One region of the Streptomyces sp. NPDC050315 genome, then DNA from elsewhere that is predicted to be linked to it. Evidence: riboswitches for the same ligand, from Rfam matches in the RefSeq annotation. Region 1 holds a riboswitch; each other region holds the start of a gene.
The links. A riboswitch is a leader RNA that binds a small molecule or an ion and turns the genes downstream of it on or off. The one in region 1 is predicted to bind thiamine pyrophosphate.
Positions count from the first base shown of each region.

Region 2: it holds a riboswitch for thiamine pyrophosphate, as region 1 does, so the genes downstream of both, thiM (hydroxyethylthiazole kinase) here and AB0I82_RS15685 (thiamine ABC transporter substrate-binding protein) in region 1, are expected to answer to the same signal.
Region 3: it holds a riboswitch for thiamine pyrophosphate, as region 1 does, so the genes downstream of both, thiC (phosphomethylpyrimidine synthase ThiC) here and AB0I82_RS15685 (thiamine ABC transporter substrate-binding protein) in region 1, are expected to answer to the same signal.
Region 4: it holds a riboswitch for thiamine pyrophosphate, as region 1 does, so the genes downstream of both, thiO (glycine oxidase ThiO) here and AB0I82_RS15685 (thiamine ABC transporter substrate-binding protein) in region 1, are expected to answer to the same signal.

Region 1 is NZ_JBFAKN010000004.1:85,158-90,675, reverse strand. Features, by position in the region: gene AB0I82_RS15695 (SCO4226 family nickel-binding protein) at 77-325, opposite strand; gene rlmN (23S rRNA (adenine(2503)-C(2))-methyltransferase RlmN) at 525-1,631, shown strand; TPP riboswitch at 1,683-1,803, shown strand; gene AB0I82_RS15685 (thiamine ABC transporter substrate-binding protein) at 1,890-2,963, shown strand; gene AB0I82_RS15680 (iron ABC transporter permease) at 3,059-4,672, shown strand; gene AB0I82_RS15675 (ABC transporter ATP-binding protein) at 4,673-5,518, shown strand, end outside.
Region 2 is NZ_JBFAKN010000001.1:1,111,096-1,116,613, forward strand. Features, by position in the region: gene AB0I82_RS04905 (helicase) at 1-825, opposite strand, end outside; gene AB0I82_RS04910 (cytosine permease) at 1,046-2,419, opposite strand; TPP riboswitch at 2,478-2,572, shown strand; gene thiM (hydroxyethylthiazole kinase) at 2,576-3,403, shown strand; gene thiE (thiamine phosphate synthase) at 3,400-4,077, shown strand; gene AB0I82_RS04925 (GNAT family N-acyltransferase) at 4,595-5,338, opposite strand.
Region 3 is NZ_JBFAKN010000006.1:398,019-403,536, forward strand. Features, by position in the region: gene AB0I82_RS24085 (Gfo/Idh/MocA family oxidoreductase) at 1-535, shown strand, start outside; gene AB0I82_RS24090 (TIM barrel protein) at 532-1,314, shown strand; gene thiC (phosphomethylpyrimidine synthase ThiC) at 1,404-3,182, opposite strand; TPP riboswitch at 3,176-3,329, opposite strand; gene AB0I82_RS24100 (YibE/F family protein) at 3,400-4,773, shown strand; gene AB0I82_RS24105 (SsgA family sporulation/cell division regulator) at 4,791-5,216, opposite strand; gene AB0I82_RS24110 (IclR family transcriptional regulator C-terminal domain-containing protein) at 5,322-5,518, opposite strand, start outside.
Region 4 is NZ_JBFAKN010000002.1:326,150-331,667, reverse strand. Features, by position in the region: gene AB0I82_RS08485 (thiazole synthase) at 1-291, opposite strand, end outside; gene thiS (sulfur carrier protein ThiS) at 301-549, opposite strand; gene thiO (glycine oxidase ThiO) at 546-1,775, opposite strand; TPP riboswitch at 1,773-1,886, opposite strand; gene AB0I82_RS08470 (FAD-dependent oxidoreductase) at 2,015-3,262, shown strand; gene AB0I82_RS08465 (Rv2175c family DNA-binding protein) at 3,354-3,719, shown strand; gene thiE (thiamine phosphate synthase) at 3,804-4,454, shown strand; gene metF (methylenetetrahydrofolate reductase [NAD(P)H]) at 4,634-5,518, shown strand, end outside.

The DNA of each region.
Region 1 (5,518 bases):
CCGCGCACGAGCCCCCCGTCTGCGGTCCGCCGCGGATGGGGGGCTTTGTTTTCACACGGTCAGGGAAGACCGGGCTTCACACGGTCAGCGGGACCGGGTGGATCTCGTCGGCCCGGTGACCTGCGCGTTCGTGGACACGCTGGACCGCATCGGCCGAGGGCGCCTCGGAGAGGCAGTAGACCGTGCCGGACTGCGGATCCGCCCACGCCTTCTCGAAGTGGACGCCTTCTTCCTTCTCGATGGCGAGATCGGCCTCGTGGGCCTCCTTCAGCTGGTCGCCCGTGATGCCCTTCATCCCCTGGTGGACGTCCATGAACTGGGCCATGGCGTTGCGCCTCCTTCCGACGTGCGCGTCCCGACGGTGACGATCGCCGAGGCGGCTTACCAGCTCCGACATCTCCATCGTCTGCCCGCACGACGACGGCGGCGACCGGACGGGCCACGACCGGCAGGCAGCGAGGGTGACGGCCCCCACCCCGCTCTCATCAGGGCAGCCCCCGATGATCTGCGACACTGGACGGACCATGCCTGCACCTGGAGAACTTACTTTTGTCGCGCCGCGGGGGGCCAAGAAGCCGCCGCGGCATCTTGCCGATCTTTCGCCCGCTGAGCGCAAGGAGGCCGTGGCGGCGATCGGGGAGAAGCCGTTCCGCGCCAAGCAGCTGTCGCAGCACTACTTTGCGCGGTATGCGCACGACCCGGAGCAGTGGACGGACATTCCGGCCGCGGCGCGGGAGAAGCTGGCGGCCGAGATGCTGCCGGAGCTGATGAGCGTGGTGCGGCACATCTCGTGCGACGACGACCAGACGCGCAAGACGCTGTGGAAACTGTTCGACGGGACGCTGGTCGAGTCGGTGCTGATGCGGTACCCGGACCGGGTGACGATGTGCATCTCCTCGCAGGCCGGGTGCGGGATGAACTGCCCGTTCTGCGCGACGGGGCAGGCGGGGCTGGACCGGAACCTCTCGACCGCTGAAATCGTTCATCAGATTGTCGATGGGATGCGGGCGCTCAGGGATGGGGAGATCCCTGGTGGGCCGGCGCGGCTGTCGAACATTGTGTTCATGGGGATGGGCGAGCCGCTCGCGAACTACAACCGGGTCACGGGGGCGATCCGGCGGCTGACCGATCCCGAGCCGGACGGGCTGGGGCTGTCGCAGCGGGGGATCACCGTGTCCACGGTGGGGCTGGTGCCGGCGATGCTGCGCTTCGCCGACGAGGGCTTCAAGTGCCGGCTCGCGGTCTCGCTGCACGCGCCGGACGACGAGCTGCGGGACACGCTCGTGCCGGTGAACACGCGGTGGAAGGTGAGGGAGGTGCTCGATGCTGCTTGGACGTACGCGGAGAAGTCCGGGCGCCGGATTTCGATCGAGTACGCGCTGATCCGGGACATCAACGACCAGGCGTGGCGCGGGGACCTGCTCGGGAAGCTGCTCAAGGGGAAGCGGGTGCATGTGAACCTGATTCCGCTGAACCCGACGCCCGGGTCCAAGTGGACCGCCTCGCGGCCGGAGGACGAGAAGGCGTTCGTCGAGGCGATCGCGGCGCATGGTGTGCCGGTGACCGTGCGGGACACCCGTGGGCAGGAGATCGACGGTGCGTGCGGCCAGCTCGCGGCCTCGGAGCGCTGAGAGCGCGCTGGTAACGTAGCGTCGAACGTTTCTACATCACCTATAACGCACACCATCCGACAGGGGAGCGCCACAGCGCTGAGAGTGCGGGCAGTGAGAGCCGATGCCGCTGCCGCAGACCCTTGAACCTCGCCCGGGTCATTCCGGGTAGGAAGTTCGGTCGTCCTCATGCTGTTGCGCCCTGCCCGCGGTACCGGTCCCACCGGACGCCGCGGGCGGGGCCGCGTCTCTTCCTGGCCAGCCAGGAGGAATGAACAAGTGAGAACTTTCGGTAAGGCCACCGCGGCTGCCGTCGTACTGGCGGTCGGCGGTGCGGCGCTGGCCGGCTGCGGCGCCTCCGGCGGCGACGAGGCGGGCGACGCCAAGACCGTCAAGCTCGTCACCCACGACTCGTTCGCGGCCTCGAAGTCCGTACTGAAGGAGTTCGAGAAGCAGAGCGGGTACAAGGTCCAGCTCGTCAAGGGCGGCGACGCAGGCAAGGCCGTCAACCAGGCGGTGCTGACGAAGGACAACCCGCAGGGGGACGTCTTCTTCGGGATCGACAACACGCTGCTGTCGCGCGGGCTCGACGAGGGGCTCTTCACGCCGTACGAGGCCAAGGGGCTGAGCGGGGTGCCCGCGGAGTTCCAGCTGGACAAGGCGGAGCACCGGGTCACGCCCGTCGACTACGGCGACATCTGCGTGAATTATGACAAGGCGTACTTCGAGCAGCACGACATCGCGCCGCCGAAGACGTTCGGTGATCTGGTGAAGCCGCAGTACAAGGGGCTGTTGGTCACCGAGAACTCGGCCACGTCGTCGCCGGGGCTGGCGTTCCAGCTCGGGACCATCGCCGAGTACGGCAAGGGTGGCTGGCAGGACTACTGGAAGAAGCTCAAGGCCAACGACGTCGAGGTCGTCGACGGCTGGGAGCAGGCGTACTACGAGCGGTTCTCGGGCGCGGCCGGCAGCAAGGGCGACAAGCCGCTGGTCGTTTCCTACGCCTCCAGCCCGCCCGCCGAGGTCATGGCCAAGAAGCCGGCGCCGAAGGAGGCGCCGACCGGCGTCGCCACCGGGACCTGCTTCCGGCAGACCGAGTTCGCCGGGCTGCTGAAGGGCGCCGCGAACGAGAAGGGCGGCAAGGCGCTGCTGGACTTCCTGATCAGCAAGAAGTTCCAGGAGGACCTGCCGCTGCAGATGTTCGTCAACCCGGTGGTCGAGGGCGCGAAGGTGCCCGAGCTGTTCACCAAGTACGGGCAGAAGATCGATGAGCCGAAGACGGTCGCGCCCGCGGACATCAGCAAGAACCGCGAACAGTGGATCAAGCAGTGGTCCTCGCTCGTCGTGAAGTAGACCCGGGCGCGGACCAGGGACGTTTCCGGCGGCCGGGGCGCGGCGAGGACGCGCGCCGGCCGGCCGGGCGCGCCACGGCCACTCGGCTCGCGCTGATGGCCGTGCCGTTCGGCTTCTTCGTGCTCTTCTTCGCCTACCCGGTCGCCATGATCGTCGGCCGGGGGCTGCGGGAGGGCGGGAGCTGGCAGTTCGGGCGGGTGGGCGAGGTCCTCACCGATCCCGACCTGCTGCACGTCCTGTGGTTCACCGGCTGGCAGGCGGCGGCTTCCACGGCACTCACGCTGCTGATCGCGCTCCCCGGCGCGTACGTCTTCGCGCGCTTCGAATTCCCCGGAAAGAGGCTGCTGCGGGCGGTCGTCACCGTGCCGTTCGTGCTGCCCACCGTCGTCGTCGGCTCCGCCTTCCTGGCGCTCGTCGGCCGCGGCGGCCTGCTGGACGACCTGTGGGGCGTACGGCTGGACACCTCGGTCTGGGCGATCCTGCTCGCGCACGTCTTCTTCAACTACGCGGTGGTCGTACGGACCGTCGGCGGGCTCTGGAGCGCGCTGGATCCGCGCCAGGAGGAGGCCGCGCGGGTGCTCGGCGCCGGGCGGTTCGCGGCCTGGCGGCGGGTGACGCTGCCCGCGCTGGCTCCCGCCGTGGCCGCCGCCGCGCTGATGGTCTTCCTCTTCACCTTCACCTCCTTCGGGATCGTGCAGATCCTCGGGGGCCCGCGCTTCGCCACCCTCGAAGTGGAGATCTACCGGCAGACCGCCGACTTCCTGGACCTGCCGACCGCCGCGGTGCTCACCCTCGTGCAGTTCGCCGCCGTACTCGGACTGCTCGCGCTGCACGCGTGGACGGTACGGCGGCGCGAGAGCGCGCTGAAGCTGGTCGACGCGTCCCGTACGGCGCGCAGGCCGCGCGGCGCCGGACAGTGGGCGCTGCTGGGCAGCACGTTCGTGGTGATCGCGCTGCTGCTCGTGCTGCCGCTTGCCGTACTGGTCGAGCGGTCCTTCGCCGGGCCCGACGGCTACGGCCCGGTCTTCTACCGCGCGCTGCAGGCCGCGGCCGGTGCGGATTCCACGTTCACCGTGCCGCCGCTGACTGCCCTGTGGAACTCGCTCGCGTACGCGGTCGCCGCCACCGCCATCGCGGTCGTCGTCGGCGGGCTGGCGGCGGCCGCGCTGACGCGGCGCGGCGGCCGGCTCGTCCGCGGCTTCGACGCGCTGCTCATGCTGCCGCTCGGCGTCTCCGCCGTGACCGTCGGCTTCGGCTTCCTGATCAGCCTCGACGAGCCGCCGCTGGACCTGCGCACCTCCTGGTGGCTCGTACCGCTCGCGCAGGCCCTCGTGGGCGTGCCCTTCGTCGTACGGACCATGCTGCCGGTGCTGCGCGCGGTGGACGGGCGGCTGCGGGAGGCCGCTGCCGTACTGGGAGCCACGCCCTGGCAGGTGTGGCGCGAGGTCGATCTGCCGCTGGTGCGGCGGGCGTTGCTGATCGCGGCCGGTTTCGCGTTCGCCGTCTCGCTCGGCGAGTTCGGCGCGACGGTGTTCATCGCGAGTCCGGACCGGCCCACGCTCCCGGTGGCCGTGGCGCGGCTGCTGGGCCGCGCGGGCGAGCTCAACTACGGGCAGGCGATGGCCCTGTCGACGATTCTCATGGTGGTGTGCGCGGGGGCGCTGCTGGCGCTGGAGCGGGTACGCACCGACCGGACGGGAGAGTTCTAGGTGACCGACAACCGGACCGGCAATCGGACTGACGGCCCTCTCCTGCGCCTGGATGCCCTCAGCGTCCGCTTCGGTACGCACACCGCGCTGGACGCCGTCGCCCTGGACGTCGCCGAGCACGAGACCGTCTGCGTCCTCGGGCCCAGCGGCAGCGGCAAGTCGACGCTGCTGCGGGTGATCGCCGGGCTGCAGCAGGCCGACGCGGGCGAGGTCGTACTCGATGGCCGGAACCTGCGTACCGTACCCACCCACCGGCGCGGCGTCGGGCTGATGTTCCAGGACCACCAGCTCTTCCCGCAGCGCGACGTGGCGGGCAACGTCGCCTTCGGGCTGCGGATGCGCGGCGCCGCACGGGCCGAGCAGGAACGGAAGGTCGCCGAGCTGCTCGACCTGGTGGGCCTGCCGGGCGCCCAGCGCCGGGCCGTCGGCTCGCTCTCCGGCGGCGAGCAGCAGCGCGTCGCGCTGGCCAGGGCGCTGGCGCCCAGCCCCCGGCTGCTGATGCTGGACGAGCCGCTCGGCCAGCTCGACCGCGGGCTGCGCGAGCGCCTGGTGGTCGAACTGCGGCGGCTTTTCAGGGAGTTGGGGACGACCGTACTGGCGGTGACGCACGACCAGGGTGAGGCGTTCGCGCTCGCCGACCGGGTCGTCGTCATGCGCGACGGGCGGATCGCGCAGACCGGTACGCCGCTGGAGGTCTGGCAGCGCCCCGCCGACGAGTTCGTCGCCCGCTTCCTCGGCTTCGACAACGTCGTGCCGGCCACGGTCACCGGCGAGGCCGCGGACACCCCGTGGGGCAAGGTGCCGGTCCCGGACGGCACGGCGGAGGGCACCTGCCGGCTCCTCGTC
Region 2 (5,518 bases), on a different contig from region 1:
GGCGGCCTCGGGGGTGTCGGTGCCGGTGGCGTGGACGCCGGGGAAGAGCTCGCCGGGCGAGGCGAGCAGTACGCCGGTCTCGCCGAGCGCGGGCAGCACCTCGCCGATGTAGCCGAGGAACGCCGGGTTGGGGCCGACGATCAGTACGGCGCGGCGGGCGAGCAGCTCGCGGTGCGCGTACAGCAGGTACGCGGCGCGGTGCAGCGCGACGACGGTCTTGCCGGTGCCGGGGCCGCCCTCGACGACCATGACGCCGCGGTGCGGGGCGCGGATGATGCGGTCCTGCTCGGCCTGGATGGTCTGCACGATGTCGTGCATCCGGCCGGTGCGGGCCGCGTCCAGGGCCGCGAGCAGCACGGTGTCGGCGTCGGTGCCCTCGTGGCCGGTGCGCACCGTGTCGGCGAGGTCCATGATCTCGTCGTGCAGTGCGGTGACGCGGCGGCCTTCGGTGGAGATGTGGCGCCGGCGGCGCAGGCCCATCGGGGTGTGGCCGGTGGCGAGGTAGAAGGGGCGGGCGACGTCGGCGCGCCAGTCGATGACCAGCGGTGTGCGCTCGGCGTCGTCGCGCCGGATGCCGATCCGCCCGATGTGGTGGTCGGCGCCGTCGCGGAAGGAGAGCCGGCCGAAGCACAGGCCGTGCTCGCCCGCGTCGAAGGCGGCGAGCAGCCCGGCCTGCTCGGCCACGGTCACATCGCGCTCCAGCCGCGCCTGCAGCGTGCCGGTGTCGGCCGCCGCCAGGGCGCCCTGCACCGCGGCACCCGCCCCGGCGCGCAGCTCGCCGAGGCGCTCGTAGAGCATGTCGATGAATTCCTGCTCACGGCGCATTTCCTCGCGGCGCGTCTCCTCGTCGGCGGACCGGTCCGGCCGTACGCCCGATTCTTCGCCCGGCACCTGGATTGACAATTCGACTCCCGCCTGGTTAAGATGACTCCAGTAAAGCTTCGCCATGCTCAAATTCATTTCAGGGCATGGAAACTCCCAATATACGCGGAGAGCCGCCCCGGCCGCCAATGCGACCGGGGTTTTGTTGTGTCCGCAGGCCTTTTCAGTTTCCGCGCGCGCCGCGCAGCCGAAGCGGTGCGTAGACCGCGACCGAGACCAGGAAAGTCACGAAGTACGCCAGGTCCGCGCCGTGCAGCGCCTCGGCGACCGGGCCGATGTACAGCGAGGTGTCCATGAAGGGCACGGCGGCGGCGAACGACACGACGAAGGCCAGTACCGCCGGCCACCACGGCTGCGGACGGGCGAATTCCTCGTGCACCTCGACCGGCCGACCGCTGCGGGCGCGGGCGCGGGCGAGCCAGTCGATCGCGACGACGCCGATGAAGCCGGGTATCCAGTAGCCGACGAAGAGCAGCACGTTCTGGAAGCGGGCCGTGGTGTCGGCGGCGTGCATCCACAGGACGAGCAGGAAGCCGAGTACGGCGGCGACTGCGGCGGCGATGGGGCGTGGGATGCGGACCCCGGCCGTCTGCAGGGCCAGCGAACCGCTGTAGTCGTTCATGGCGTTGCTGCACACCGCCGAGGCGGCGATGGCCAGCAGCCCGAAGGCGCCCAGCGCCCCGCCGCCGAGCAGCTTGTGCACGCCCGCCGCCGTCTGGTCGGTGAAGAGGCCCGCCGCCCACAGGCCGAGGGTCTGCACCCAGAGGTACGCGGCGGCCATGCCGAGCAGGGTGTACCAGAACATCCGCGGCCGGGAGGACGAGCGCGGCAGGTACCGACTGAAGTCCGAGGCGTAGGGGGCCCAGGAGATGGCGAGGCTCAGCGCGACGGTGGTGGTCAGGACGAAGGCCCCGGCCCGGTCGGCGCCGTGTGCGGTGGCGGCCGACGGGAGCGGGACACCATCGAGGAGCTTGACGCTGAGGGCGAGGAAGGCCGCGCCCAGCACGAAGGTCATCACGGTCTGGAGGCGGTGGATGGCCTCGTACCCGAGGACGCCGACGACGCCCTGGAGGAGCAGGACGGTCAGCGCGCCCAGCCAGAAGGGCCAGCCGAGCAGGCGGGCCAGCGCGTCGCCGCCGAACAGTCCGATCAGCGCGTCCCAGGCGATGGAGGACAGCCACTGCAGGATGCCGGGCAGTACGACGCCGCCGCCGAACGCCAGCCGGGCGAGCGGCAGTTGACCGGTGCCGGTGAGGCTGCCCCACGTACCGAGGTAGGCGGACGGCGCGGCGCCGAGCAGCGTGCCGAGCGCCATCGCGGCGAACGCGGTCCAGAAGTCGAGTCCGAGGCCGATGCCCACGGTGCCGGTGAAGACGCCGGTCATGGTCAGGTTGGGCGCGAACCACACGGTGAACAGGCGGCCGGGGCGGCCGTAGCGGTTGTTCTCGGGCACGGGGCCGATGCCGTGCCGTTCGACGGACAGATCGCCGGCGCCGGCGGGCATCCGCCCGTCGAACACGGGACGCTCGATGGTCATGGGTCTTCCAGGGGTCGGGGTTCCGGATCGGGAACGGGGTGCGGGTAGCATGTGGGCACACAGAGACACGGGGTGCCCATCTCAAGGGCTGAGATCACACCCGTCGAACCTGATCTGGTTCGCACCAGCGAAGGGATGTCACAGAGGAATGCCCCTATGACGCGTCCGGCCGACGACCTGCTTGCCACGGCCCGGCAAGCGCTCATCCGCGTACGCCATGAAACACCACTGGTGCAGTGCCTCACCAACCAGGTCGTTTCGAACTTCACGGCCAACGTTCTGCTCGCGCTGGGGGCCGCCCCGGCCATGGTGGACATCCCCGAGGAGGCCGGCCCGTTCGCCGGGGCCGCCTCGGGACTGCTGGTCAACGTGGGCACACCGCACGCCGAGCAGCGCGCGGCCATGACCGAGGCGGTGGCGTCGGCAGTCCGCAACGGGACGCCGTGGGTGCTGGACCCGGTGGCGATCGGCTCGCTGCGGGTACGGACCGCGCTGGCGCACCGGCTGGCCGCGCAGGGCCCGTCCATTGTGCGCGGCAACGCCTCGGAGATCATCGCGCTGGCCGGGACCGGAGGCGGCGGGCGCGGGGTGGACGCGACGGACGAGGTCGAGTCGGCGGCCGGGGCCGCGGGCACGCTGGCCCGCGCGACGGGTGCGGTGGTCACTGTCTCCGGACCGGTCGATCTGCTGACGGACGGCGCGCGGACGGTACGGGTCGCCAACGGGGACCCGCTGCTGACGCGGGTGACCGGCGGTGGCTGTGCGCTGGGCGCGGTGCTGGCGGCGTTCGCCCCGCCGCACTCGGCTCCGGACGGTGACCGGCTGGCCGCCGCGGTCGCCGCGGTGACGGTCTACACCGTGGCCGCCGAGGTCGCGGCCGAGCGCAGCGGCGGCCCCGGCAGCTTCGCGGCCGCCTTCCTGGACGCGCTGTACGGCCTCGACGAGGACACGCTCGACAAGCGGGCGGCCATCTCGTGGGCGTGACCGGGGACCCGGAACTGCCCGCACCGCTGGACCTCTCCGTGTACCTGGTCACCGACGCGGCGCAGGCCGCCGCGTGCGGCCGGGACGTGCCCGGCACGGTCGCGGAGGCGGTGGCCGGCGGGGTCACGGCAGTACAGGTGCGGGAGAAGGACGGCGCAGCACGGGAGTTCCTCGACACGGTGCTGCGGATCTCCGCGGTACTGCCCGAGCACGTCGCGCTGTTCGTCAACGACCGGGTGGATGTGTACTTGGCGGCGCGCGCGGCCGGGGCGCGGGTGACCGGGGTGCACGTCGGCCAGTCCGACCTGCCGGTGGCCGCGGTCCGCGCGCTGACCGGGCCGGAAGCGGTGATCGGGCTGAGCGCCGCGACGGAGGACGAACTGCGGGCCGCGGCCAAGGAACCGGCGCGGGTCGACTACGTCGGCATCGGCGCGCTGCACGCGACCCGTACCAAGGCGGACGCGCCACCGGAGTTGGGCATCGAGGGCTTCGCCCGGCTGGCGGCGCCCACGCCGCTGCCGGCGGTGGCGATCGGCGGGGTGACGGTGGCGGACATGGCGCCGCTGCGGGCCGCGGGCGCGGCGGGCGGCGCGGTCGTCTCGGGCATCTGCGCGGCCGCCGACCCCCGTACGGCGGCGCGCGCTTACGCGGAGGCGTGGGGCCGGGCCTCCTGAGCCACTCTGCCCCTCCCCCGACGGGCCGTCAGCCGCCGCGCCGCCGACGTAACCGTTGGCGGTACTGGTGACGGCCCACAGCGTGGCGCCGGCCGCGTCCAGCAGGACGAAGCGGCGCAGCGGGAACCGCAGGCTGCCGGTGGACAGTGCGGACGCCACCCGGCCGCCGGGCAGGAAGCGGCCCGCCACTATCAGTGTCGTGGCGTGCCGCCCGACCATGGCGCGCCCCCACGTGTACCGTTGCCGGCCCTTCTCGCCGCGCAGCAGCCGGTCGATGGCCCGCGGTCCGGCCCAATCAGGTGGTCGGCGAGGCCGTCGAAGGGGCCGGGTCTCCGTTCGCTGGGTGTCCGCGGCGCGGGAGCGGGTACTCGACGGGCCCGCACCGTTCCCGATCGACGGTAGGAGCCGGGTGAACCGCGCCGCAGTGCCCGAAGGTCCGAGGCGGCCCCTGACCTTCGTCAGGGGTCCCGTTCCGCCGGGCGGAGGAGCGCGGTCCCGGTGCGTGCCAGGGGTATTCCTAATCCCCCAGGAAGAAGCGCCGGTAGCGGTCGTCGATCCGGTCCATGTCCAGCAGCACAAAGAAGTCCGCGACATCGGACTCCGGGTCGTGGGCCGGTGCCCCGCACATCCAGGCGCCGATCCGGAGGTAGCCGCGAAGCAGCGGCGGCAGCAGCGCGTAACTCGGCTCGTTCTCGATCACGCCCGGCGGCGTCCACGGGCGGTACGGGTGCACTCGCAGCTCGGCCGGGGAGCAGTGCTTCATCGTCCCCAGCAGCCAGGCGTGCGAGGCCGCTTGGCCGCCGTCGGCCAGCGGTACGGAGGCGCAGCCCGCGAGGTAGCGGTGGCCGGAGAGCAGGACGTACCGGGCGAGCGCGGCCCACATCAGGTTGATCACCGCGCCGGTCCGGTGGTCCGGGTGCACGCACGCGCGCCCGGCCTCCACCATCCGCCCGCGCACGTCGTGCAGCGCCCGCAGGTCGAACTCGCCCTCGCAGTAGGAGCGTTCGCCGCGCCCCGGGGGCAGCAGGCGATACGTACCGACCACCTCGCCACTGGCGGTGTCCGTCACGATCAGGTGATCGGCCGACGCGTCGAAGCCGTCGACGTCGTGGCCGGCCGGCCGGGTGCGCAGCCGGGCCCCCAGCTCCCCGCCGAAGACCCGGCGGCGCAGCCGCTGCGCGGCCCGTATCTCCCCCGTCGTGTCCGCGATGGAGGTGACGTACGAACCAGTGGTCGCGGCAGCGGTGGATACCGAGAGCATGAGAAACGATCTCCCTTCCTGGGGATCTTTCCGGGGCTTTCCGGGGATCTTTCCGGGGACGGCCGGCGCCGGCACGCACGCCCGGCGGAGGCTCGCGCCGGAACGGCGGGTGCGCCGCTCGACCATGAAAGCCACGAGTGCCCCTCGGGACCCGGCATCGGCCGAAAGACACCGGCCGTT
Region 3 (5,518 bases), on a different contig from region 1:
GGACCCCTCCCGCATTCCGCAGTGGACGATCTTCCTCGAAACCCTCATCCACGACTTCGACACCGTGTGCTGGCTCAACCCCGGTGCCACCCCCGTGCGCGTCCACGCCACCGCCGATGCGCTGGTTCGCCCCGACGCCAAGGCCGACGGCCACCTCGACACCGCCGTTGTGACCATTCGCTTCGACAACGGCGCCATCGCCACCACCGAGGCCTCCTTCTCCGCGCTCTACGGATACGACGTACGCGCCGAAGTCTTCGGCTCGGAGGGCATGGTGACCGCCGGCAACGGACGCCGCACCGACATGACCTACTACGGAGCCGACGGGATCCAGGCCGACACCGCCCGACGCGACACCGAGCTGCTGCGCGCGGCGTACACCGCCGAACTGAGGGCGTTCACCGACGCCATCTGTAACCAGTCCCCGGTACCGGTCACCGGGCACGACGCACGCCGGGCACTGTCCATCGCATTGGCCGCCATCCGCAGCATCAAGACCGCCTCCGCCGTCGACATCGCCGAGGTGACCAAGTGAGCAGCACTCCTTACACGCTGGCCGCCTGCGCCGAAATGCTCTACCTCGACCGGCCCTTCCCCGAGCGGGTCCGCCATATCGCCGAGCGTGGCTTCCAAGTGGAGGTCTGGGACTGGTCCGCCAAGGACATCGACGCCCTCACCGCCACCGGAGCCACTTTCTCCTCCATGACCGGCTACCTGGAGGGCAACCTCACCGAGCCCGACGGCATCGACGCTCTGCTCACCTCGGCCCGACAGTCCCTCGACGTGGCCAAGCGGCTCGACTGCCCGCGCCTGAACCTGCACGGCACCGGCCTGGACGGGAAGGGGCTCCCCGTCCGTCCCGTCGAAAACGTCACGCCCAGCATGTGGCCGGCGGCGCTCGACACGCTGCGCCGGGTGGCCGAGTTGGGGGAGGAGGCCGGCCGCGTCTTCACCCTCGAAAACCTCAACCTGGCCGTCGACCACCCGGGCACCCCCTTCGCCCGCGCCGCCGACACGCTCGCCCTCGTACAGGCCGTGAACAGCCCGTACCTGCGCATGAACCTCGACCTCTACCACGCTCAGATCGGCGAGGGAAACCTCATCGAACTGGTTCGCCAAGCCCTCCCCTACGTCGGCGAAATCCAGGTGGCCGACGTACCGGGTCGCTGTGAACCCGGCACCGGGGAGATCCACTACCCCGCCATCGCCGGGGAGCTTCGCAACCTCGGATACAACGGCACCGTCGCACTCGAAGGCTGGGCCCGCCACGACTCCGACGCCGCACTCGACGCCTTCCGCGCGGCATTCACCTGAAAACTCGCTTCACAGGGCCCATCACAAGCACGGCGCCCCCGAGTCCACGACGGGACCGGGGGCGTGTGTAGAACGGAAGGATCAGGAGGTCATTCCGCAAGGGGCAGGTAGACGCGGTTGCCCGCTGCCGCGAATTCCTTGGACTTCTCGGCCATGCCGGCCTCGGGGTCCACGGCCAGGTCGCCGCCGTGTTCGCGGCGGATGTCCTGGGAGATCTTCATGGAGCAGAACTTCGGGCCGCACATGGAGCAGAAGTGCGCCGTCTTGGCCGGTTCGGCCGGGAGCGTCTCGTCGTGGAAGGCGCGGGCCGTGTCCGGGTCGAGGGCCAGGTTGAACTGGTCTTCCCAGCGGAACTCGAAGCGGGCGTCGGAGAGGGCGTCGTCCCACTCCTGGGCGCCCGGGTGGCCCTTGGCCAGGTCGGCCGCGTGGGCCGCGATCTTGTACGTGATGACGCCGGTCTTCACGTCGTCGCGGTCCGGCAGGCCCAGGTGCTCCTTGGGCGTGACGTAGCAGAGCATCGCCGTGCCCCACCAGGCGATCATCGCGGCGCCGATGCCCGAGGTGATGTGGTCGTAGGCGGGAGCGATGTCGGTGGTGAGCGGACCCAGGGTGTAGAACGGCGCCTCCTCGCAGATCTCCTGCTGGAGGTCGATGTTCTCCTTGATCTTGTGCATCGGGACGTGGCCCGGGCCCTCGATCATGGTCTGCACGCCGCGCGACTTGGCGATGGTGTTGAGCTCGCCGAGCGTCTTCAGCTCCGCGAACTGGGCCTCGTCGTTGGCGTCCGCGATGGAGCCGGGGCGCAGGCCGTCACCGAGCGAGAACGTGACGTCGTACGAGGCGAGGATGTCGCAGAGCTCTTCGAAGTTCTCGTAGAGGAAGGACTCCTTGTGGTGCGCCAGACACCACGCCGCCATGATCGAGCCGCCGCGGGAGACGATGCCGGTCTTGCGGCGGGCGGTGAGCGGGACGTACCGCAGGAGCACACCGGCGTGGACCGTCATGTAGTCGACGCCCTGCTCGGCCTGCTCGATGACGGTGTCCTTGTAGATCTCCCAGGTGAGCTCCTCGGCCTTGCCGTCGACCTTCTCCAGGGCCTGGTAGAGGGGGACGGTGCCGATGGGAACGGGGGAGTTCCGCAGCACCCACTCGCGGGTGGTGTGGATGTTCCGGCCGGTGGAGAGGTCCATGACCGTGTCGGCGCCCCAGCGGGTCGCCCAGGTCATCTTCTCCACCTCCTCCTCGATGGAGGAGGTCACCGCGGAGTTGCCGATGTTGGCGTTGACCTTCACCAGGAAGTTCTTGCCGATGATCATCGGCTCGATCTCCGGGTGGTTGACGTTGGCCGGCAGTACCGCGCGACCCGCCGCGATTTCGTCCCGCACGAATTCGGGGCTGCACTTCTCGCGGACCGCGACGTACTCCATCTCCGCGGTGATCTCGCCGCGCTGGGCATACGCGAGCTGGGTGACGGCGCCGTCCCGACCGCGGCGCGGCTGCCGGGGCCGGCCCGGGAACACCGCGTCGAGGTTCTTCAGGCCGCCACGCGGCGAGGTGTGCTTGAGGCCGTCGTCCTCCGGGCGCATCGGCCGGCCCGCGTACTCCTCGGTGTCGCCGCGGGCGATGATCCAGTTCTCCCGCAGCGGCGCGAGGCCGCGGCGGACATCGGTTTCGATATTGGGGTCGGTGTACGGCCCTGACGTGTCGTAAAGCGTCACGTGCTCGCCGTTGGTGAGGTGCACTCGCCGGACCGGCACCTGGATGTCGGGGCGCGATCCGTCGATGTAGCCCTTGTGCCAGCCGATCTGCTGCGTCGTCTCGGCAGCGTCCTGGCCATTTTCGGGCGTGCGTGCATCCTGCAGAGTCATTAAGACCCACTCCCTACGCCGGCATTACCCGGTAACAGGTTCGGCGGTCGACGCAGCTCTTCCCGTGTCGGTGTTTCACGTGAAACACCGCTGGTACGGAATCAGCGCCCTCTCAGCCCGGTGCTCCGAGCTCCCGCGATTGCAAAGGTGCCACCACGGTAGCGGCCGATGCCGCGTGGTGACCAGGGGGCCCGGTGAGTTGTTGGATGATCGGGCGGTGACCCGCAACGAGCCCGAGCCCCAGCCGCACACTCATCCGCATGCACACGGCCACAGCCATGGCCACGGACCAGCCGCGCCCGTCTCGCGCCACCTGCGCAAGGTCATCGCCGCGGTACTGATCCCCTTCGCCCTGGCGGTGGGCGTCGGGCTGATCGCCCTCTGGCCCGGCGGCGCACCGCCGCACAAGCCCACGGGGGTCGGCTTCGACCAGGAGACCCAGTCCGCGCGGGTCGTCCAGCTGACGAAGGTGGACTGCGCCGACGTCAACGCACAGCAACAGCAGCAGATGGAGCAGCAACAGCCGCCGACGGGACCCGGCGGTGGCGCGCAGCAGCAGGCGCAGCGCTGTGAGCAGGCCACCATCGAGGTGACCACCGGCAAGGACACGGGGCACCGCTTCAAGACCGTGGTGACGCCGGATGCCTCGCGCCGCTACACCGAGGGCCAGGACGTCGTGGTGGCGTACGCGCCCAAGGCGCCCCGGGACCTGCAGTACTCGGTCACCGACGTGGACCGCACCTTCCCGATGTGGGTGCTCGCCGCGGTGTTCGCGCTGGCGGTGGTGGTCGTCGGGCGGCTGCGCGGGGTGCTGGCACTGGTCGCGCTGGCGGCGAGCTTCGCCGTCCTCACCGTGTTCATCCTGCCGGCCATCCTGCAGGGCTCGAATCCGCTGCTGGTGGCGGTGGTCGGGGGCAGCGCGATCATGCTCATCGCGCTGTACATGTGCCACGGCCTGACGGCCCGTACATCGGTCGCGGTGCTCGGCACGCTGGCGTCACTGCTGCTGATCGGGCTGCTGGGATCGGTGTTCATCGGCTGGGCACAGCTGACGGGCAACACGGACGACCAGACGGGACTGGTGCACAGCCTCTACCCGGGCATCGAGATCCGGGGTCTGCTGCTGGCGGGGATCATCATCGGGTCGCTGGGTGTACTGGACGACGTGACCGTGACCCAGACGGCGGCCGTGTGGGAGCTGCGGGACGCCGACCCGACGGCGAGCCGGCGGCAGATCTACGGGGCGGCGATGCGGATCGGGCGGGACCACATCGCGTCGGTGGTGAACACGCTGGTACTGGCGTACGCGGGCGCCGCGCTCCCACTGCTCCTGCTGTTCTCCATCGCCCGCAGCGGTGTCGGTACGGTCGCCGGCAGCGAAATGGTGGCCGAGGAGATCATCCGGACGCTCGTGGGCAGTATCGGGCTCGTCGTGTCCGTACCGCTGACCACGCTGCTGGCGGTACTGGTGGTCTCCGCCGACCGCGGCAGCCGGAGCGGTCCGCAGGAGGAAGACGGCCGGGCGGCCGGTCCGGGGCCCGGGCAGCCGGGCAGCAGGCGCGGTGGACGGGGCCGCCGCCGCAAGCGCTGACCGGGCCGGACCGGCGGTCAGCCCGCCCGTTGCGCGTTCGCGAAGATCCGGTCCAGCTCCGCGTCGAGCGTGCCGCAGATCTGCTCCTGGCCGAGCGGCACCAGCCGGTCCGTACGGTCCAGGAAAGCGACCAACGGAGCCGCGCCGACGCGGAAAAGCGCCTGCTCGGAGCCCACCTGCAGACTGACGAAGACATCACTGAGGTGCGCGCCCGAGACCGGCGCCACGTGAATGTCCCCTTCACCGGCCGGCCGACTCAGGCCGTCCAGGAGCAGTTCCCGGCTGAACGCCCAGGTCACCGGGGCATCGCCCGGGAGATCGAACGTGAAGCGCACGGCATAGGGATCGGCGCTGTCGAAATCGAGCTCCACCGGAATCCGGAAGGCGAGTTCCTCGGAGACGATGAAGCTCATCATCACTTCTGCCTGCACTGTTTGGCTCATCAACCACTGCCCCGCACTACTTGATCGAAGTGGCCGGTAATGATCCGCCGACCGCTATTGACGCCATCGTCGACGAGTTGCCGACAGATCACAAGGAGTAATTTTTCAGATACTGATAGAGAAGGCCAGCGTCATAAGGGTCGACTCCGCCATCCTCTGCACCTTTTCGGTTACCGCCAGCAGTCTCTCCGCCTCACCTGCGGGGAGAGAAATCGCCACGGTCGCCGCCGCCGAACCAACTCGAATGGGAATTGCCGCACACACCGTACCGACGGCATATTCCTCGCGTTCGACGGCGAGTT
Region 4 (5,518 bases), on a different contig from region 1:
CGCGGTGTAGCAGCCCGCGGTGTTCGGCAGCGTCCGTATGCCGTGTCTGTTCAGTACGGAGAGCACCGAGCCCTGCACTGTCGGGTCCAGCCGCCGCATCGCCACGGTGGTCAGCTCCGTACCGGAGGCCAGCAGCGCGCGCTCCATGATGTCCAGACTCGGCGCGCCACCGGTCCCCATGATCAGCCGGGATCGGAAGGCGGTGCCGGCGATGACGAGCGGGTCGGCTTCGGGAGCCGCGCTTGTCGCCGCCTCCGGGGCGGTCTCCTCGATGGTGTACGTATCGGCCATCTGTACGGATCAGCCTCCCTGGACTGCGGTGAGAACTTCGACGCGGTCCCCGTTGCCGAGCGGGGTCGCCGCCCACTGGCTGCGCGGGACGACCTCTTCGTTGACGGCGGCGGCGACTCCGCTGGAGGCGGTGGTCAGAGTGGCCACGAGTTGGTCGAGCGGCTGGCCGTAGGGGATCTCGCGCGGCTCGCCGTTCACGGAGACGGTGACGGGCGCGGCAACGGGGGCGGCGGGGTCGGGTGCCTTCGAGGCGGTCATGCGGTCTGCTCCTGGAGTGCGGCGCGCTGCGGCGCCGGATCGGGGGAAGCGGCGGCTGCGGGCCCGAAGCGCAGCGGCGTGAAGGGCCGCGCCTCCTCGGGCAGCTCCCCGGTGGTCAGCGCGTGCGCCATGACGTCACCGGTGACGGGGGTGAGCAGCACACCGTTGCGGAAGTGGCCGGTGGCCATCAGGAGGCCGGGCAGCGCGCTGGGCCCGAGGAGCGGCGCGTTGTCGGGCGACCCGGGGCGCAGCCCGGCGATCGTCTCGACCAGCGGCAGTTCGGTGATGCCCGGCACCAGCTCGTGCGCGTCGCGCAGCAGCTCGTAGACGCCGCCCGCGGTCACCGTGGTGTCCCAGCCCAGCTCCTCACTGGTGGCGCCGACGACCATGTCGCCGTTCTCGCGCGGCACCAGGTAGAGCGGGCCGCCGCGCACCACGGCGCGCACGGTGCGGGACAGGAAGGGGCCGTACGCGGCGGGAATCCGCAGCCGCAGCACCTGGCCCTTGACCGGCCGTACTGGCGGCCGTACGTGCTCGGGCACCCCGGCCAGCCGTCCGCTGAAGCTGCCGGCCGCCAGCACGACCTGCCCGGCCGGCAGCGCCGTGCCGTCCGCCAGCTCGATGCCGGTGGCCCGGTCCCCGGCGACTGTGAGCCGCGCGGCCCGCTCCCGTACGAACTCCACCCCGGCCCGCTCGCAGGCCGTCAGCAGGGCCGTGGCGAGCCGTCGCGGGTCGATCTGGTGGTCACCGTCCACCCGCAGACCGCCGCGCACGCCCGGCGCCAGCATCGGTTCGAGCTTCCGGCACTCGCGGCCGGTCAGCCACTCCGAGTCCAGGCCGCAGCGGCGCTGCAGTGCGTGCAGCTCCCGCAGGTGGGCGCGGTCGTCGGCGTCCAGAGCCACGGCGAGCGTGCCGCACCGCCGGTGTCCCAGGTCCTGGCCGCTCGCCTCGGCCAGCTCGGCGGCGAACGCCGGATAGCGCGCCGCGGAGTCGAGATTCAGCCCCAGGAGCGTTTCCTCGCCGTAGTGCAGCTCCGTGACGGCGGCCAGCATGCCGGCCGCGACGCGCGCCGCGCCGCCGCCCGGCTCCGGGTCCACGACGGCGGTGCGCAGGCCCCGCTGGGCCGCCCGCCAGGCCGTCACGAGCCCCATGAGACCGCCCCCGACGATCACCGCGTCGGGCCGCCCGGCAGCTGTCTCCGCCGGTGTACGTGCAGGTGGATGCATGGGCTTCCAGCCCCTCCCTTCGCCGGCATGACCCGGATCAGGTTCGTACGGTCGGAGGCCGCCGCAGCCTCCCTCTCAGCCCGGTGCGTCCGGGCTCCCGCGAGTACAAGTGCCGTCAGAGTAGTACGCGCGCGACACTCGCCGTAAGGGTGCTCTGCGCGGCCGGAGCGTGACCCTGTGTCAGAGATCTCGTCGCGCGGTGCTAAGCCCCCCGAAGGGGTGCGTCCTAGAGTGATCAGGTGAGCCAGCAGAGCAAGTACTCGCGGACCCCCGACCGCTCGCGCCGCGTCGTCATCGCCGGCGCGGGGATGGCGGGCGTGCAGACCGCCGTTGCCCTGCGCGAACAGGGCTGGCGCGGCACGATCACCCTGCTCGGCGCCGAACCGCACCCGCCCTACGACCGGCCGCCGCTCTCCAAGGCGGTGCTGCTCGGCAAGGCGGACGGCTCGGCCTTCGACGTCGACTTCGCCTCCCTGGGTATCGAGCTGCAGCTCGGCACGAGTGTCACCGGACTCGACGCCGACGCCCATGAGGTGCTGACCGAGGCCGGCCCGGTGCCCTACGACCGGCTGGTCATCGCCACCGGGGCCGAGGCCATGACCCTCCCGGGCAGCGAGGGCGTACCGGGTGTGCACGTGCTGCGCACCCTGGACGACGCCGAGCGGCTGCGCCCGGTACTGGCCGCCCAGCAGCGCATCGTGGTCGTCGGCGCGGGCTGGATCGGCGCGGAGTTCGCCACCGCGGCCCGCGAGACCGGCTGCGAGGTCACCGTCGTGGAGGCCGCCGACCGCCCACTGGCCGGCGCGCTGCCCGAAGAGGTCGCCGCCCACATGGCCCGCTGGTACGCCGACGCGGGGGCCACGCTCCGTACCGGGACCAGAGTCGCCGCAGTGCAAGAAGGCGCCGTTCTGCTCGCCGACGGCACGTCCCTGCCCGCGGACGCCGTGGTGATCGGCATCGGCTCGCGCTGCGCCACGGACTGGCTGGCCGGCTCCGGTGTCGAGCTGTGCGAGGACCGCTCCGTACGGGCCGACGAGCGGCTGCGCACCTCGGTGCCCGATGTGTACGCGGTCGGCGACTGCGCCTCCTTCCCGTCCGCCCGCTACGGCCGCCGGCTCCTGGTGCACCACTGGGACAACGCCCTTCAGGGGCCGCGCACGGTCGCCTCGAACATCGCCCGGTGCGAGGTCGAGGGCACCGTGTACGACCCCGTGCCCTACTTCTGGTCGGAGCAGTTCGGCCGGTTCGTGCAGTGCGCCGGGTACCACGGTGTGGCCGACGAGCTAGTCTGGCGCGGCGACCCCGGGAGCGCGGCGTGGACGGCGCTGTGGCTGCGGGACGGCGCGCTGGTGGCGCTGCTGGCCGTGGGGCGGCCGCGCGACCTGGCGCAGGGACGCAAGCTCATCGAGCGGGGCGCGCTGCTGGACCGGACGGCCGCGGCGGACGCCTCGGTACCGCTGAAATCGGCTGCGGCGCAGGTGCGTTAGCGGCGGCGCGGCCGCCGGCTGTGGCCGGTGGTGTGCACTGATGGCGATGCCCGGCTACCGACTGTCAGTGGGGGATGGCACGCTTGGGGGTGTGACCGAGATTGACGCAAAGATCGATGGACTGGTTTCCGCCTGGCTCACCCTCCCCGACATCGCCGAGGAACTCGGCGTCGAGGTGACGCGAGTCAGGCAGCTGGTCAAGGAGGGCCAGCTGATCGCGGTGCGCCGCGGTGAGAACAGGGCCCTCCAGGTGCCGGCCGAGTTCATCAAGGAAGGCAAGGTCGTCAAGGGCCTGGTGGGGACGCTCACGCTCCTCAGGGACGACGGCTTCACCGACGAAGAGATGCTGGAGTGGCTGTTCACCGCGGATGAGACCCTGCCGGGGACGCCCGCGCAGGCGCTGCGCGAGAATCGCGGCACGGAGGTGAAGCGCCGGGCACAGGCGCTCGCCGTCTGACCCACCCGCCACACCGTCGCAACCGAAGGGCGTGCGGACCGGCCGGCCCGGTCCGGTCCGTACGCCCCGTCTGGGGGAGACCCGATGAGCACCGCACGACAGGCCCTGTCCGACGCCCGCCTCTACCTGTGCACGGGAGCCCGCAAGGAGCAGGGCGATCTGCCGCAGTTCCTGGACGCGGTGCTCTCCTCGGGCGTGGACATCGTGCAGCTGCGCGACAAGGGCATGGAGGCCGGCGAGGAGCTGGCGCACCTGGAGGTCTTCGCGGACGCCTGCCGGCGGCACGGCAAGCTCCTCGCGGTCAACGACCGGGCGGACGTCGCGCACGCCATCGGCTCCGACGTGCTTCACCTCGGACAGGGCGACCTGCCGGTCCCCGCGGCGCGCGCCATCCTCGGCGAGGGCGTCCTGATAGGCCGGTCCACGCACGCGGAGGCGGAGGTGGACGCCGCCCTCGCCGAGCCGGGCGTGGACTACTTCTGCACGGGCCCCTGCTGGCCCACCCCGACCAAGCCGGGCCGGCACGCCCCCGGCCTGGACCTCGTGCGGTACGCGGCGGCGCAGGAGCCCGCGCGCCCCTGGTTCGCGATCGGCGGGATCGACGCGGGCAATCTGGACGAGGTGCTGGCGGCGGGCGCCCGCCGGGTCGTGGTGGTGCGCGCGCTCACCGAGGCGGCGGACCCGGGCGCGGCGGCGGCCGAGCTGGCGAAGCGGATCCGCGCGTACGACGCGTGACGCGAGGGCGTACGGGGTGTACGCCCTGTGAGGCCCTGCGTACAGCGGGTCGCGGCGTACCGGGCCGATGATCAGCGGTCTGACGTGAAGTGTCCGACTGGTGAACAGGAAACCGGCAAACCGGGGCATAGGGCCGTACGTGGTTGGGGGCCTGCCTGGCCGGTGGTTAACCTGCCGGTATGGCCCTAGGTACAGCTTCCACCAGGACTGACCGCGCGCGTACGGTGCGCGAACTGCTCGCCTCCGGCAAGCGGTCCTATTCGTTCGAGTTCGCCGCCCCGAAGACGGAGAAGGGCGAGCGGACCCTGTGGAAGGCCATTCGCCGCATCGAGGCCGTCGCCCCGACCTTCGTGTCGGTGACCTACGGCGCCGGCGGCACCTCCCGTGAGGGCACCGTCCGGGCGACCGAGCGGATCGCCACGGACACCACGCTCACCCCGGTCGCCCACCTGACCGCGGTCAACCACTCCGTCGCCGACCTGCGGAATATCATCGGCCAGTACGCCGATGCCGGTATCCGCAACATGCTCGCGCTGCGCGGCGACCCGCCCGGCGACCCGATGGGCGAGTGGGTGCGCCACCCCGAGGGCATCGCGTACGCCGCCGACCTGGTCCGGCTGATCAAGGAGTCCGGCGACTTCTGCGTGGGCGTCGCGGCCTTCCCCGAGATGCACCCGCGCTCCACCGACTGGGACACCGACATCCGGCACTTCGTGGACAAGTGCCGTGCGGGCGCCGACTTCGCGATCACCCAGATGTTCTTCTACGCGGAGGACTATCTGCGCCTTCGTGACAGGGTGGCCGCCGCCGGTTGCGAAACGCCGATCATCCCGGAGATCATGCCGGTCACGAACGTCCGGCAGATCGAGCGGTTCGCGCAGCTCAGCAATGCGGCTTTCCCGCCCGAGCTGGCGGAACGCATCCTGGCCGTCAGGGACGATCCGGCGGCGGTACGCTCCATTGGTATCGAGTACGCCACGGAGCTGTGTGCACGATTGACCGCCGAGGGCATTCCGGGGTTGCACTTCATTACCCTGAACCACTCCACGGCGACGCTGGAAATC